One region of the Actinokineospora sp. genome, then DNA from elsewhere that is predicted to be linked to it. Evidence: predicted binding sites of a transcription regulator. Region 1 holds the regulator's gene; the other holds the start of a gene.
The links. The regulator LexA, encoded in region 1, represses DNA repair genes until DNA is damaged. The targets are predictions, from matches to a motif close to CGAACACGTGTTCG.
Positions count from the first base shown of each region.

Region 1 (8,178 bases):
CGGACGCCGATCCAGGTGCCGAGGGTGCCGCCGATCAGCGCACCCAGCGGGAGGGTGCCCCAGACGATGAAGCGGACGCTGGCGTTCATTCGGCCGAGCAGGTGGTCGGGGCAGATGGCCTGGCGGAAGCTGACCTGGGCCACGTTGTAGACCACGCCGGAGAAGCTGACGACCAGGAAGCCCACTACGACGAGGCTCACCGACCAGCCGGGTTGAGCCAGTGGGATGAGCAGGCCGAACGGTGCGCTGGCCAGGGGCACCAGCCAGATGGCGCGGGCCTGGCCGATGGCCCGGTTCACCCGGGACGACGCCACCGCGCCCAGCACGCCGCCCACCCCGGCCAACGCCATGACCAGGCCGATCCCGGTCGCGTTCAGGCCGATCGTACGGGCCAGGAACAACACGAACACCGCACCCTCGACGCCGAAGAACAGGTTCCACGTCGCCGTGCAGCCGACGATCGCCCGCAGGTAGGAGTTGTGCAGGACGAACCGCAGCCCCTCGGCGACCTCCGCGCGCAGGTCGCGTTCTACGGGCCGAGCGGGCTCCGGTTCGGCCGCCTTGATCCTGGACAGGAACGCCGCAGACGCCAGGTAGCCCAGGCCGGTGGTCAGCAAGGCGGTGGCCGCGCCGAGTGCCTGGCTCAGCACGCCACCTAACGCCGGGCCGCTGAATTGGGCCACGGAGTGGCTGGCCTGCAGCTTCGCGTTTCCCTCGATCAGGTGCCCGCGCCCGACGAGTGACGGCAGGTACGACTGGTAGCCGACGTCGAAGAACACGGTGCAGGCGCCGACCAGCAGGGCAACGACGACGAGTTGGGTGAGCGTCAGCATGCCCAGCCACCACGCGGTGGGCACGGTGAGCAGCAGGGCGGCGCGGGCCAGGTCCATGCGCACCATGAGCGGTTTTCGCCGCACGCGGTCGACCCAGGCGCCGGCGGGCAGTCCGATCAGCAGGAACGCCGCTGTCTCCGCGGCCGTCAGCACACCCATCTCGAACGGGGTCGCGTTCAGCACGGCCACCGCCAGCAGCGGCAGCACGATGTGGCCGACCGCCGTGCCGAACTGGGCGATCGTGTCGCCTGCCCAGAGTCTGCGGAAGTCGTGGTGGGTGCGGAGTGTGGTCATGTGGGTATGGTGGCAAAGTGATTGGAAAGTGTCAATCACTTGTGCACAGGCACAGGTCCGCGGTCCTAGAGTTGGGGGGTGAGCGAACTTCCCGTGAACCGTCGTGCCGCGACGCCGGTCGAACTGGAGGCGTTGGGGTCGGCGGTCCGGCTGCGGATCATCCGCCTTGCCTACCACCGACCCCTGACGAACAAGGAGATCGCCGAGCGGCTCGACAAGGACCCCTCGACCACGCTGCACCACGTGCGCAAACTCGTCGCCGCCGGATTCCTCGAAGCGCTGCCCGCACGCCGGGGCAACCGCGGGGCGAAGGAGATCCCGTATCGCTCGACCGGGTTGTCCTGGGGGCTGAGCTACCGGTACGACGGGCGGGTCGACTTGGCCGAGGCGATGCTGCAGGCGTACCTCGGCGAGGTGTCCGACGCCGGCCTGGCCAAGGTCGACCAGACCCGCCTGGTCGTTCAGGTGGACGAGTCCGGCCGGGCGGAGCTGATGGACCGGATCAGCGCCCTGCTCGACGAGTACGCGCGGCGACCACTCGCGCAGGGCGCCGCCCGCACCGCCATCTACGTCGCGTTCTATCCCGGTGAATAACCGGGTCGAATTGCCGGCTACAACGTGCGACCATGGAGAGGCCGGATACCGAACGGGTACCGACTGTTTCGCCACTACACGAAGGACGGGTTCACCAGGTGACAGAGGAATTCACTCAGCAGGAGATCAACGGCGCGATGACCGATCCGGCTGAGGTCTCCCTCGGTGAACTCGAACTGGAAGAGCGCTCATCGCTACGGCGCGTAGCGGGTCTCTCGACCGAACTGCAGGACATCACCGAGGTCGAGTACCGGCAGCTCCGCCTGGAGCGGGTGGTGCTCGTCGGGGTGTGGACCGACGGTTCCGCGCTGGAGTCCGAGGCGTCGCTCGCCGAGTTGGCCAGGTTGGCCGAGACCGCGGGTTCCGAGGTGCTCCAGGGCCTCGTGCAGCGCCGCGACCGGCCCGACCCGGCGACCTACATCGGCTCCGGCAAGGTGCAGGAGCTCGGCGACATCGTCCGCTCGACCGGCGCCGACACCGTGATCTGCGACGGCGAGCTCTCGCCGAGCCAGCTCCAGCAGTTGGAGGCGCGACTCAAGGTCAAGGTTGTCGACCGCACCGCGCTGATCCTGGACATCTTCGCCCAGCACGCGCGGTCCCGGGAGGGCAAGTCCCAGGTCGAGCTGGCGCAGCTCCAGTACCTGCTGCCGCGTCTGCGCGGCTGGGGCGAGACGCTATCCCGCCAGGCGGGTGGCCGGGCGGGCGGCGGCAACGGCGGCGTGGGTCTGCGCGGTCCCGGTGAGACCAAGCTGGAGACCGACCGGCGCCGCATCCGCGCGAAGATCTCCAAGCTGCGCAAGGAGATCAAGGCGATGGGCACGGTCCGCGACACCAAGCGCGGCAGGCGCGTCGCCAACTCGATCCCGAGCGTGGCCATCGCCGGCTACACCAACGCGGGCAAGTCGAGCCTGCTCAACGCGCTCACCGGCGCGGGCGTCCTCGTCGAGGACTCGCTGTTCGCCACCCTCGACGCGACGACCCGGCGCACCGAGACGCCGGAAGGCCACGTCTACACGCTGACCGACACGGTCGGGTTCGTGCGCCACCTGCCGCACCAGCTCGTCGAGGCGTTCCGGTCCACATTGGACGAGGTCGCCGACGCCGATCTGGTCGTGCACGTGGTCGACGGCGCCGACCCGATGCCCGAGTGGCAGGTGACGGCCGTGCGCGAGGTGCTCAACGACATCGGCGAGCGCCGCGACCTGCGGATGCCGCCCGAGCTGGTGGTGGTCAACAAGGTCGACGCGACCAGCGAGTTCGCGCTGGCCCGGCTGCGCCACCTGTTGCCCGGCGCGGTGTTCGTCTCCGCGCACACGGGTGCGGGCATGCCCGAGCTGCGTGAGCGGATGGCCGAACTGCTGCCGCGCCCCGACCACGAGGTCGACGTACTCGTCCCGTACGCGCGCGGCGAGCTGGTGGCCAGGGTGTACCGCGAGGGCGAGGTGCTGACCGAGGAGCACACCGAGGCGGGCACCCAGCTCCGGGCTCGGGTCAATGTCGACCTCGCGGGGGTGCTGGCGGGCTTCACCGCCAACGGCAGCTCCGCGTAGACCGCGCCGAAGGCCCCGGTTCGCCGGGGTCTTCGGCACGTCCGGGTGAACCCGGCGCGGTCGGACACGTCCTGCATTGCGTGGACTTCCCGACGGCTACCGTGGGTGGGAGTCGCTGGAGTGGGAGGTGGCAGTGCGGGCGTTGGTGACCGCCGCGCTCGTCGCGGGGTTGGTGGGGTTCGGTGCCGCGGGTGCGGTGGCGCAGCCGCAGGCCCCGTCGGACAAGTGCGTCACGGCGGACAAGCGGCTCGGCGAGCTGTCGGGCCTGGTCGCCGACGGGGACCGGTGGTACGCGGTGAACGACGGCGGCACCAAGTCGAGCGTGTTCGTGCTGACCAAGGCGTGCGTGGTCGAGCGTGTGATCAGCGGGCCGACCGACCCGTTCGACGTCGAGGACCTCGCCCGCGCGGCCGACGGGACGTTCTGGCTGGCCGACGTCGGCGACAACGACAAGAAGCGCACCACGGTCGCGCTGATCGCGCTCACGCCCGCCGGGAAGACCACGCTGTACCGACTGACCTATCCCGACGGTCCACACGACACCGAGGCGCTGCTGCTCGACCGGACCGGCACGCCGTACCTGGTCACCAAGAACCCGCTCGGCCGCGCGGACATCTACCGGCCTATCGCAGCCCTGGTGAGCCCAGGGCCGACGATGTTGGAGAACGTCGGCTCAGTGCAGTTGAGCAGCACCGACACCCAGGGCGGGCCCGTTCCCCCGATCGTCGGCTCGGTGTTGGTTACCGGCGGCGCGGTGAGCCCGGACGGCACTGTCGTCGCGCTGCGCACCTACACCGACGCGTACCTCTACGCCGCGCCGGACGGCGACGTCCTGGCCGCGCTCAAGCGGGAGCCCGCCAGGGTCCCGCTGCCGGGGGAGCAGCAGGGCGAGGCCATCGCGCTCGAACCGGACGGCACGCTCGTGTCCGCATCCGAGGGCGTCGGCGAGCCCATCCGGGTGGTGCCCGGCGCGACGGCGCTGGCCCCGGCGAGGTCCGAGCCCGCTCCGGCCGACACCGCGGACCGCTCCGGCGGCGCGGCGGCGCCTGCCCCGGCTGACGGTGGCGGGCTCGCGACCCTGCCCGCGATCGGGTTCACCGCCGTAGCCGTCGGCGGGACGCTGTGGCTCATGCACCGTCGCGCGCGCAAGCGCGCCTGAGACCGCTCAGAGCCTGCGCAACACCGCCACGACCTTGCCAAGGATGGTCGCGTCGTCGGCCGGGATCGGCTCGTACGCCTCGTTGTGCGGCAGCAGCCAGACGTGGCCGTCGCGGCGCTTGAACGTCTTCACCGTGGCCTCGCCGTCGATCATCGCGGCGACGATCTCGCCGTTGTCGGCGGTGGGCTGCTGGCGCACCACGACCCAGTCGTCGTTGGCGATGGCGGCGTCGATCATCGAGTCGCCCGCGACCTTGAGCATGAACAGCGAACCCTCGCCGACGATCTCCTTCGGCAGCGGGAACACGTCCTCGATGGCCTGTTCGGCCAGGATCGGGCCACCGGCGGCGATCCGGCCGAGCACCGGCACGTAGGTCGGCTTGGGCCCCTGGTCGTCCTGCTCGATGATCACCGGGGTGATCCGCTCGCCGCGCAGTTGCGCGGGTGTCGCGTCGGCGGGGAGCACGCCGATCGCGCGCGGCCGGTTCGGATCGCGGCGCAGGTAGCCCTTCTCCTCCAGGGCGCGGAGCTGGTAGGCCACCGACGAGGTGGACGTCAGGCCCACCGCCTCGCCGATCTCCCGGACGCTGGGCGGATAGCCGAAGCGCTGCACCCAGGACCGGATGACCTCCAGCACCTGCCGCTGCCGCAGCGGCAGCTCGGCGCCGTCCGGGGTCTGGTCCAGCTCGGGGAAACTGCGCACGTTGCCGCCCGCAAGGGGCTTCCTCTTCGGTGCCCCTGCGGGCTTCCGACCACTCGTGCCTGCCACTGCGCTGCCTCCCGTACGAACCCGGGGCGGCCACTGGCGCCCCGGTGATGGATCCACGTCGATCATCTCCGGGGTCGACGGTAGCCCGCCGACCTGGGGAGATCAAACACCTGTTCGAGCGACACGCCGGGGAACTCTCGATTTTGTCGGTGCCAGGTGGTACACATTCGCACGGACGTTCGATCGAACGGTAGTTCGAGGAGGTTGCGATGACGGCACTGCTGACATCCGGGTCGGCCGAGCGGGTCGCGGGCAGGTCTTCGCACGTGGTGGCGCCGCCGAGGCCCGCGCTGCGCCCGGTTCGCCGGACCGGGCGGGGCAGGCTCGGGCCACCCGGTCGGCCGCGGGTGGCGGGCGCGCCGCACGTCGTCGCCAGGCCGGATTGCGCGCCCCGCCGCGCGCCTGCGCCGATCGCCGTCCTCGTCGGGATCGCGGCGGTGGTGGCGCTGGCGGTCTACGGGCTCGGCGCGTTCGCGGGTTCGGTGGCGGGCGGTGCCGACGTCCCGGAGGCGACCACGGTGGTGCGTGTCGCGCCGGGGGAGAGTCTGTCGGAGTTGGCCGGGCGGATGGCGCCCGGGAGCGACATCGAGGCCGTCGTGGCCAAGATCCGCGAGTTGAACTCGCTCACCGGTTCCGACGTCGCGGTCGGACAGCCGCTGACGGTGCCGTTCTTACGCTGACCCGGCCGCCGCGAGGCGACCACTCGTAGTGCCGCGTGCCGTTCGTGGGGACGGTGTCGCGAAGGCGTCCGTGTCGGTGCCGGACGCGTGGTGTGGATCACGCCTGCTGTCGTGCGCGGTTCGTGGTCCACCGCCTACGTCCGGTGAGTGCGTCGGCCAGACCGGCGTTAGTCCAGACGGGTGATGTGTGACGTTCACCTGGATGTCGGTGCCACCGGCTGTGCGCGCGCTCGTGAATCGCTCACGTTCGGTGCCTTCCGGGCCGTGTCGGCTTGCACTATGTGGCGTTGAGGCATACCGTCGACCCCAACATCTAGTAGTTACGCCCCTGTAGTTCGTCCACAGGTTGGGGTGAGTTATCCACCCCTCATCCACGTGTTATCCACAGATTGATCACCAAGCGTGGCGGTGTGCGCTCTGCCGATCGGGGTACGCCAGGTGTCCGACAGCCGTTCGAGGAGTGGGGTGAGGTCCGATGCGGTGTCCGTTCTGTCGGCACTCCGACTCCAGGGTCGTCGACTCCCGCGAGGTCGACGACGGGCAGGTGATCCGGCGCAGGCGGTCCTGCTCGAAGTGCAGCCGCAGGTTCACCACGGTCGAGGAGGCCGTCCTCGCTGTGGTGAAGCGGTCGGGGGTCACCGAGCCGTTCAGCCGCGACAAGGTGGTCCGCGGCGTCCGGCGCGCCTGTCAGGGCAGGCCGGTGGACGAGGACCAGTTCCAGCAGTTGGCGCAGAAGGTGGAGGAGACCATCCGGGCCACCGGGAGCGCGGAGATCCCGAGCCACGAGGTCGGCCTGGCCATCCTCGGCCCGCTCCGCGAACTCGACGGTGTCGCGTACCTGCGGTTCGCGAGTGTGTACCGGTCGTTCTCCTCGGTCGAGGACTTCGAGAAGGAGATCGCCGACCTGCGCGCCGCCATGGCGGACGAGGCAGCGGATGAGCAGTAATCGGCGATCGCGACGACGCGGCGCGTCGTCCCGACCCCGGGGCGGGGACCAGCAACACCAGCAGCTCAGGCCGCATCGGACGGGGAGCCCGGACGTGGCCACACCAGGACAGGCGAGTGACGAGGGAGAGGGACCGGTCATGACCGAAACCGTCGGGACCCCGGCGGCGGGCGGCCGCGCGGAGCGCAACGGCGCGCCGGAGCGCCTGCTGCGCGTGCGGCGTGTCCACACCACCGAGGGCGTGCACCCGTACGACGAGGTGACCTGGGAACACCGCGACGTGGTGATGACCAACTGGCGCGACGGCTCGGTGAACTTCGAGCAGCGCGGCGTCGAGTTCCCCGACTTCTGGTCGGTGAACGCCACGAACATCGTCACCAGCAAGTACTTCCGCGGCGCCGTGGGCACCCCGGTGCGCGAGCATTCGCTGCGCCAGCTCATCGACCGCGTGGTCAGGACCTATGTGGCCGCCGGTCTCCAGCACGGCTACTTCGCGTCCACACCGGACGCCGAGGTCTTCGAGCACGAGCTGACCTGGATGCTGCTGCACCAGGTGTTCAGCTTCAACTCGCCGGTCTGGTTCAACGTCGGCACGTCCTCGCCCCAGCAGGTGTCGGCGTGCTTCATCCTCGCTGTCGACGACACGATGGACTCGATCCTCAACTGGTACAAGGAAGAGGGGCTGATCTTCAAGGGCGGCTCGGGCGCGGGCCTGAACCTGTCCCGCATCCGCTCGTCGAAGGAGCTGCTGTCCTCGGGCGGCACCGCGTCGGGGCCGGTGTCGTTCATGCGCGGCGCCGACGCGTCCGCGGGCACCATCAAGTCCGGCGGCGCCACCCGGCGCGCCGCGAAGATGGTCGTGCTCGACGTCGACCACCCCGACGTCGAGGTGTTCATCGAGACCAAGGCCCGCGAGGAGGAGAAGATCCGCGTTCTGCGCGACGCGGGCTTCGACATGGACCTCGGCGGTTCCGACATCACCTCGGTGCAGTACCAGAACGCCAACAACTCCGTGCGCGTGTCCGACGAGTTCATGCACGCTGTCGAATCCGCGGGCCAGTTCGGCCTGCGGTCGCGCACCACCGGCGAGATCATCGAGCGGGTCGAGGCGAAGGGCCTGTTCCGCAAGCTCGCGAAGGCCGCGTGGGAGTGCGCCGACCCGGGCATCCAGTACGACGACACCATCAACGCCTGGCACACCTGCCCGGAGTCGGGTCGGATCACCGCCTCCAACCCGTGCAGCGAGTACATGCACCTGGACAACTCAAGCTGCAACCTGGCGTCGTTGAACCTGATGAAGTTCCTCAACGCCGACGGCACGTTCGACGCGGAGACCTTCGCCAAGGCCGTCGAG
Region 1 is NZ_JBQTHF010000024.1:81,122-89,299, forward strand. Features, by position in the region: gene ACT4N7_RS09010 (MFS transporter) at 1-1,127, opposite strand, end outside; gene ACT4N7_RS09015 (ArsR/SmtB family transcription factor) at 1,206-1,721, shown strand; gene hflX (GTPase HflX) at 1,859-3,271, shown strand; gene ACT4N7_RS09025 (hypothetical protein) at 3,405-4,430, shown strand; gene lexA (transcriptional repressor LexA) at 4,437-5,132, opposite strand; gene ACT4N7_RS09035 (LysM peptidoglycan-binding domain-containing protein) at 5,408-5,878, shown strand; gene nrdR (transcriptional regulator NrdR) at 6,354-6,824, shown strand; gene ACT4N7_RS09045 (vitamin B12-dependent ribonucleotide reductase) at 6,964-8,178, shown strand, end outside.

Region 2 (8,178 bases), on a different contig from region 1:
ACCGACGGCGGGATGACGGAGTCGCGATAGGACTTGTCCTGCGCGTCGAACCACTCGATCGAGGGCATCGAGACCACTCGGGTGGGTACGCCGTCGGCCTCCAGCACGTCCCGTGCCGCAACCGCGAGCTGCAGCTCCGAGCCGGTGCCGACGAGCACGACCCGCGGCGTGCCGCCGGTCGCGTCGGCCAGCACGTAGCCGCCCTTGGCGACGTGCTCGGCGGCCAGTTCCCTGGTGCCTTCCAGCACCGGCAGGTTCTGCCGGGTCAGCGCGAGGCCGACCGGCGCCGTCGACTGCTCCAGGATCGCCTTCCACGCCGCCGCGGTCTCGTTGGCGTCGCCGGGGCGCAGCACGACCAGGCCCGGGATGGCCCGCAGCGCGGCCAGGTGCTCGATCGGCTGGTGCGTCGGGCCGTCCTCGCCGAGGCCGACGGAGTCGTGCGTCCAGACGTAGGTGACCGGCAGGCCCATCAGCGCGGCGAGCCGCACCGCCGGGCGCATGTAGTCGCTGAACACCAGGAACGTGCCGCCGTAGGGCCGGGTCGGGCCGTGCAGCACGATGCCGTTGAGGATCGAGCCCATCGCGTGCTCGCGGACGCCGAAGTGCAGCGTGCGCCCGTACGGGGTGGCCTTCCACTGCTTGGTGGCGGCCGACTCCGGGCCGAACGAGTCGGCACCCTTGATGGTCGTGTTGTTGCTCTCCGCGAGGTCGGCCGAACCGCCCCACAGCTCGGGCAGCAGCCCGCCGATCGCGTTGAGCACCTCGCCGGACGCCTTGCGGGTGGCCACGCCCTTGGGGTCGGGGGCCCAGCTCGGCAGCGCCTCGGCGAAGCCCTCGGGCAGCCGGTACGCGCTCGCGCGGTCGAGCAGCGCCTTGCGCTCGGGGTTCGCCAGCGCCCACTGTTCGAACCCGGTGTCCCACTCGGCGCGGGCGGCCTTGCCGCGCTCGCCGACCCCGCGCGCGTGCGCGAGCACCTCGGGGTCGACCTCGAAGGTCTTGTCCGGGTCGAAGCCGAGGATCTTCTTGACCGCCGCGACCTCCTCGTCGCCGAGCGCGGCGCCGTGCGCCTTGCCGGTGTTCATCAGGGTCGGCGCCGGGTAGCCGATGATGGTGCGCAGCAGGATGAACGACGGCCGCGCGGTCTCCGCCCTGGCCGCCGCCAGCGCGTCGAGGATGCCGGTGACGTTCTCGCCGCCCGCGACCACCTGCACGTGCCAGCCGTAGGACGCGTAGCGCTGCGCGGTGTCCTCCGACAGTGCGATCGCGGTGTCGTCCTCGATGGAGATCTGGTTGTCGTCGTAGACGACGGTCAGGTTGCCCAGTTCCTGGCGGCCCGCGAGCGAGGACGCCTCGGAGGTGACGCCCTCCTCGATGTCGCCGTCGGAGGCGACCACGTAGACGTGGTGGTCGAACAGGCTCTCGCCGACCGGCGCGTCCGGGTCGAACAATCCGCGCTCGCGCCGCGCCGCCATCGCCATGCCGACCGCCGAGGCCAGGCCCTGGCCCAGCGGGCCCGTGGTGATCTCCACACCCGCGGTGTGGCCGTGCTCCGGGTGGCCGGGGGTCTTCGAGCCCCAGGTGCGCAGGCTCTCGATGTCCTCGATCTCCAGGCCGTAGCCGGAGAGGAAGAGCTGCAGGTACAGCGTCAGGCTGGAGTGGCCGCAGGACAGCACGAACCGGTCGCGGCCGATCCAGTCCGGGTCGCTCGGGTCGTGCCGCAGCACCCGCTGGAACAGCGCGTAGGCCAGCGGCGCGAGGCTCATCGCGGTGCCGGGGTGGCCGTTGCCGACGTTCTGCACGGCGTCCGCGGCGAGCACCCGGACGGTGTCGACGGCGCGCCGGTCGAGGTCGGTCCAGTCCGCGGGCAGCGCGGGAGTGGTCAGTTCGGACAGTTCTGCGGGCACTTCACTGCTGACGGACACGGACTTGAACTCCTGCTTCCACCTCTGGCGGGTCCTCGCGCTCAGGTTTCACCACCGGATCTGGATCGATCCCGCAGTCGGTGACCTGGCTGGGCCCGCATGTCATCCCTGGTCCGGTGGTCAGCGTAGCCCGCCCACGCGGTCGGTGTGATCTCCGACCGACCGGGCGGGCGCGCCGCCACCCGATACGGGTACCCGGGACTCGCGCGGCTAACATTTCCCGTGATGCCGCGGGTCGTCTCCGCGGTGTGGACGCCACCGTCGTGACCCAGGTCTCACCAGGTCGCGGCATACTTGAGGAGCGAAATGTCGTCGGTGATCCCCTTGCCCGCCGACACGCGTTCCGCCCCTGGCCGCAAGGCCGCGCTGCTGGCGTACGTGGCGCTGACCAAGCCGCGCATCATCGAGCTGCTGTTGGTCACCACCGTGCCCGCGATGATGCTCGCCGAGCGCGGCATCCCGTCGCCGTGGCTCGTGCTGACCACGCTGCTCGGCGGGACCATGGCCGCGGGCAGCGCCAACGCGCTCAACTGTGTGGTCGACGCCGACATCGACGCGCTGATGAAGCGCACCCGCGGCAGGCCGCTGGCCCAGCACGTGGTGCCCGTGCGCAACGCGCTGGTGTTCGGCGTGGTGCTCGGTGTGCTGTCGTTCGCCTGGCTGTGGGCGACCACCAACCTGCTCGCCGCGTCGATGGCGGTCGGCGCGATCCTGTTCTACGTCCTCGTCTACACGATGATCCTCAAGCGGCGGACGTCGCAGAACATCGTCTGGGGCGGTGCCGCGGGCTGCATGCCGGTGGTCATCGGCTGGTCGGCGGTCACCGGCGACGTCGGGTGGCCCGCGCTGGTGATGTTCGGGGTGATCTTCTTCTGGACCCCGCCGCACTTCTGGGCGCTGGCGATGAAGTTCCGCGACGACTACGCGGCCGCTGGCGTGCCCATGCTGCCGGTGGTCGCGACCCCGCGGCACGTGGCGAAGCAGATCGTCGTGTACTCGTGGGTGATGGTCCTGTGGTCCCTGCTGCTGGTCCCGGCCACCGGCTGGGTCTACGCGGCGTTCGCGCTGCTCTCAGGGGTCTGGTTCCTCGTCTTCGCCCACCGCCTGCACGCCGTGGTGCGTCGCGGCGAGGCGGGCAACCCGATGAAGCTGTTCCACCTGTCGAACACCTATCTGACCCTGGTGTTCGTCGCGCTCGCCGTCGACTCGGCGCTCAGCCTCCCCGTCACCGGCTGGCCGTTCTAGTGCGCTGACGCACGACATCTCACATTCCGGCTGTCCATTTCGGACTCGCCGGTGGCGAGGCATACTCCTGCCGACCGCTTCCCGACCTTCGACGAGCTGACCATGGGCCGGTCGGGCGATCGGTGGGAATGGCATAGTGCGGCCATGGTTCATCACCTCGCGGCGGGCAGCCCCGCCTACGAACTCGGCTACACCCTGGGAAGGGTGCTGTTCCCGGTTATCCTGGTGACGATCATCGTCGTCGTGGTCCGGCGGCGGAACGCGCGCAAGCGGGAGCGGGAAGCGCGGGAAAACGCCAACCAGCAGCAGTTCTACCCGATTCCGCACCCGCAGCAGTTCCAGTACCCGCAGCAGGGTGTACAGCCGCAGCACCCGCCGACCAGTCAGTACCCGCAGCCAGGCCAGTACCCGCCGGCCCATTACCCGCCGCAGGGCCAGTATCCCCAGCAGACACGGCAGGCGCCGTATCCGCCGCAGGCCCAGCACCAGCAGTACCCGCCCGCCGAGCGCCGCGACGGCTGGTGACGCTCACCCCGCCGACAACGTCAGCAACCGCTGGATCTGGCCGGTCCGCGACCGCACCACTCGGTCGGCGAACTGCCGCACCGGCGGGCTGACGCCGTCGGTCAGTTCCGTGCGGGCCATCGCGACCGCGTTGTGCTGGTGCCCGGTGAGCAGGGTCAGGAACCGCCGCTCGAACTCCCCGTCCGGCGCCCTCGCCAGGTCGGCGATCGTCTCCGGGTCGGTGTCCGGCAGGCCGCCGTGGTGGGCGTGCGCGGCGGGGTTCGTGTCGACCACGGTCGGCTGTGCCCACGTCGTAAGCCAGGACGTCATCGTGTCGATCTCCGAGCGCTGGGTCACCTCGATCGCACCCGCCAGGTCGCGCACTTGCGCGCGTACTGGCCGATCCTCGGCCAGCCGCACCAGGTCGACGCCCTGGGTGTGGTGGGCGATGGCCATCTGCAGGAACATCACGTCGGCGGGGTTGTGGTCGCCGACGATCGGCACGGCGGCGGGCGTCGAGACCGGCGGCGGCGGATGTCCCGCGTGGGATGTGCCGCAGCCCGCGAGCAGCACCAGGCACACGACGAGCCGTTTCATGGCCACGCGTCAGATCCGTTGCCAGAGCGCGGGAGTCACGTCCGGTTCCCAGCCCGCGAGCGACGTGTGCCCTTGGACGCACCGGTACGCCGCGCCGTTGTGGGTCACCTGGGCGCCGGTGGCGTACGCCGTGTTCGGCACCCATGTGCCGCTCGACGGCGGGGTCGTGGTGGTCGGGGGAGTCGTCGGCGGGGTTGTGGTCGGCGGGGTCGTGGTGGTCGGCGGGGGAGTGGTCGGCGGGGTGCCGCCCACCTGCAGGTCGACGCACGAGTAGAACGCCATCGGCGTGTCGGCGATGTTCCACACCGCGAGCAGCTTCTGCCGCCCGGTGCGCCCGCCGAGGTCGACCTGGTGGCTCACGGTCGCCCCGGGGCGCGCGCCGCCGTCGTTGAACACGGCGATGCGGGTGGTGCCGATGAAGTACTCCCACGTGCTGGTCGCGTGCCGCGCGGTGAGCACCCAGTTGACCGTGACCCGGTTGCCCGCCGACGTGGTCGGCCAGGGCCGGGAGTCGTCGTTGAGCTGCGCGAACTGGCTCAGCCCGCCGTGACAGTTCTGCTGTCCCTTGGGCCCTTCGACGCTCTGCGGCTCGTAGACGATCGGCCCGCAGTCGCTCACCCGGCCCTGCGCGCACATGGCCTGGCGGCTCGGCGGCGAGTTGATGTAGCCGTGCGCGGCGGCGGGCGCCGCGGGCAGGGCGACCACGAGCAGGGGGGCGAGTCCCACGCCCGCCGCGGCGGCGATCCGGTGTTTCATGTGCTCCTCCACGGTGCGTTTCCGCCGGGCAGGGCGAAGACCCGGCGCAGGGTGGAAACGGGGAGCAGTGGGACGCCTGCCTCCCGTCAGGCGCCCCCAGGGCGCAGGCGGGAATACTTTGGTCTAGACCATAATGTCGGTTTCGGCGCCCCGTCAAGACGCGTCGGACCGGTGCGGCAGGCGGGAAATTCCCAGTTCTCCGGCCACCTCCGGCGGCGCGCCGCGCGACCGGTTCGGCCAAGGTGTCGGGTGCGGCGGATACCCTCCGGTACCTTGAGACACCTGTTCGAGCGCCACCACGATCCGGGAGCGACCGCGTGACTGCCGAGACCCTCTACGGGGCCGACGACCTGACGCATCTGGAGGGTCTGGAAGCCGTCAGGAAGCGCCCCGGCATGTACATCGGGTCCACCGACAGCCGCGGCATCAACCACCTCTTCACCGAAGTCGTGGACAACTCCACCGACGAGGGTGTCGCGGGTCACGCCACCCGCGTCGTGGTGACCCTGCACGCCGACGGCAGCGTCCAGGTCGACGACGACGGCCGCGGCATCCCCACCGGCGTGCACGCCAAGTCCGGCCTGTCCGGCGTCGAACTGGTGCTCACCAGGCTGCACGCGGGCGGCAAGTTCGGCGGCTCCGGCTACAAGACCTCCGGCGGCCTGCACGGTGTCGGCGCCTCCGCGGTCAACGCGCTCTCACTCCGCTTCGATGTGACGGTCAAGCGGGAGGGCAAGGTCCAGCAGATGTCGTTCGCCCAGGGCGTGCCCGGCGTGTTCGACGCCGTCGGGCCCAAGGCGAGGTTCACCCGGCAGTCGGGCCTGCAGATCGTCGGCAAGATGAAGCGCGGCGAGGCCAGCGGCACCTCGATCCGCTACTGGTACGACGCGCGCTACTTCGAGAACGGCGCCGCGCTCGACGTCGAGGCGGTGCGGACGAAGCTGCGCAACACCGCGTTCCTGGTGCCCGGCGTCACCTACGTGCTGCGCGCGGCCACCGACGGCACCATCGGCGAGGAGACTTTCGCCTACCCCCACGGGCTTTCGGACATGGTCGACTTCCTCGCCCCGGCGAGCGAGCGGGCGGTGTCCGGCATCGTGCTGGCCGACGGCGAGGGCACCTACCAGGAGAACGCCGCCGACGAGAACGGCGTCATGCGGTCCAAAGTGGAACGTCGGGCCGAGGTCGAGGTGGCGCTGCGCTGGGGCACCGGCTACGAGCGCACCGTCGAGTGCTTCACCAACACGATCCGCAACGTGCACGGCGGCACGCATCGCAAGGGGTTCGACCGCGCCGTGGCGAAAGCGTTGCAGGAAGCTGTTTCCCGCACCCGCGGCCTGCTCAAACCCAAGGAGGATCTGCCCACCCTCGACGACGTCCTGGAGGGCATGACGGCGGTGGTGCACGTGCGCATCCCGGAGCCGCAGTTCACCTCGCAGACCAAGGACGAGCTGTCCACCGCGGGGATCACCAAGGTGATCCAGGGCGTGGTCGAGCGACACATCAAGGCGTGGACCGAGGATCGGCGCACCAAGGCCGAGGCGAAGGTGGTCCTGCAGAAGATCGTGGACGCGGGTCGGGTGCGGATCGCGCAGAAGCAGCAGAAGGACGCCGCGCGGCGCAAGACGGCGCTGGAGGGCGCGTCGATGCCCGCCAAACTGGTCGACTGCCGTACCACGGGGCTGTCCCGCAGCGAGCTGTTCCTCGTGGAGGGCGACAGCGCCCTCGGCTCGGCCAGAATGGCCAGGGTGTCGGAGTACCAGGCGCTGCTTCCGTTGCGCGGCAAGATACTCAACGTGCAGAAGGCCAGTCTCGCCGACACCCTGCGCAACGCCGAGATCGCGTCGATCGTGCAGGTGCTCGGCGCGGGCACGGGACGCACGTTCGACCTGTCCGCGATGCGCTACGGCCGCGTCATCCTGATGGCCGACGCCGACGTCGACGGCTCGCACATCCGCACGCTGCTGATCACGCTGTTCGCCAAGTACATGCGCCCCGTCATCGAGGACGGCAGGCTCTACGCGGCCATGCCGCCGCTGCACAAGATCACCACCAAGGGCCGCAACCCAGAGACTCGCTTCACCTTCACCCAGCGCGAGATGGAGAGCACCATCGCGCGGTTCGAGAAGGCGGGCAAGCAGATCGTCACCCCTGTGCCCCGGTTCAAGGGCCTTGGCGAGATGGACGCCGACGAACTGTGGGACACCACGATGAATCCGGCCACCCGCTCGGTCCGCCGCATCACCCTGGACGACGCCGAGGCCGCCGAAGAGGCACTGGAACTGCTGATGGGGGAGAAGGTCGAACCGCGCCGGGCCTGGCTGGTGGAGTCCGCCGCCCGCGTCGACCAGTCCGCCATCGACCTCTGAGCACGACCGCATCCCGAGAAGAGAGCGCTGAGCAATGGCACGCCGCAAGGCAACCTCGACCAAGGTCGACCCCGCCGCCTTCGACCAGGCGGGCGCCAAGGTCTTCGACATCCCGGTGAAGACCGAGATCGAGGACTCGTACCTGGAGTACGCCTACTCGGTCATCCACTCCCGCGCCCTGCCCGACGCCCGCGACGGGCTCAAGCCGGTGCACCGGCGCATCCTGTTCTCGATGAACGAGCAGGGCTACCGGCCCACCCACGCCTACGTGAAGTCCTCCCGCGTCGTCGGTGACTGCTTCGTGCGCGGCGCCCAGGTCTCGACGCCCGGCGGCCCGCGGTCGATCGAGGACATCGAGATCGGCGACGAGGTACTCGACGGGGACGGGTTCCCGGTTCCGGTCACTGCCGTGTACGCGAACCCGGTCTCGGCGCTGGTCCGCGTCACCTGGACCACCGGCCAGACCATGCTTGTCACGCCCGGCCAACGGTTCCGAACCATCGGCGGCGACGGCGCCGTGGTCTGGACCGCTGCGCGCGACCTTGCGGGCTGCCGCGCGGTCCGCGGCGTCCGAGTGCTCGTCGGAGTCGGAGCGTCCATAATGGACATACCGACAACCGTTGTCGCCGCTGTCGAACCGGCCGCGCCGGACCCGACCTACGACCTCCAGGTCGGCAGTGACGAGCACGCCTTCGTGGTCGACGGTTTCGTCGTGCACAACTGCATGGGCAAGTACCACCCGCACGGCGACACCGCGATCTACGACGCGATGGTCCGCATGGCCC
Region 2 is NZ_JBQTHF010000027.1:126,931-135,108, forward strand. Features, by position in the region: gene tkt (transketolase) at 1-1,922, opposite strand, end outside; gene ACT4N7_RS10330 (heme o synthase) at 2,229-3,167, shown strand; gene ACT4N7_RS10335 (hypothetical protein) at 3,312-3,692, shown strand; gene ACT4N7_RS10340 (DUF305 domain-containing protein) at 3,696-4,268, opposite strand; gene ACT4N7_RS10345 (lytic polysaccharide monooxygenase) at 4,278-5,024, opposite strand; gene ACT4N7_RS10350 (DNA gyrase/topoisomerase IV subunit B) at 5,342-7,393, shown strand; gene ACT4N7_RS10355 (DNA topoisomerase (ATP-hydrolyzing)) at 7,428-8,178, shown strand, end outside.
Region 2: the regulator LexA is predicted to act here: its motif matches at 5,300-5,313, upstream of ACT4N7_RS10350 (DNA gyrase/topoisomerase IV subunit B).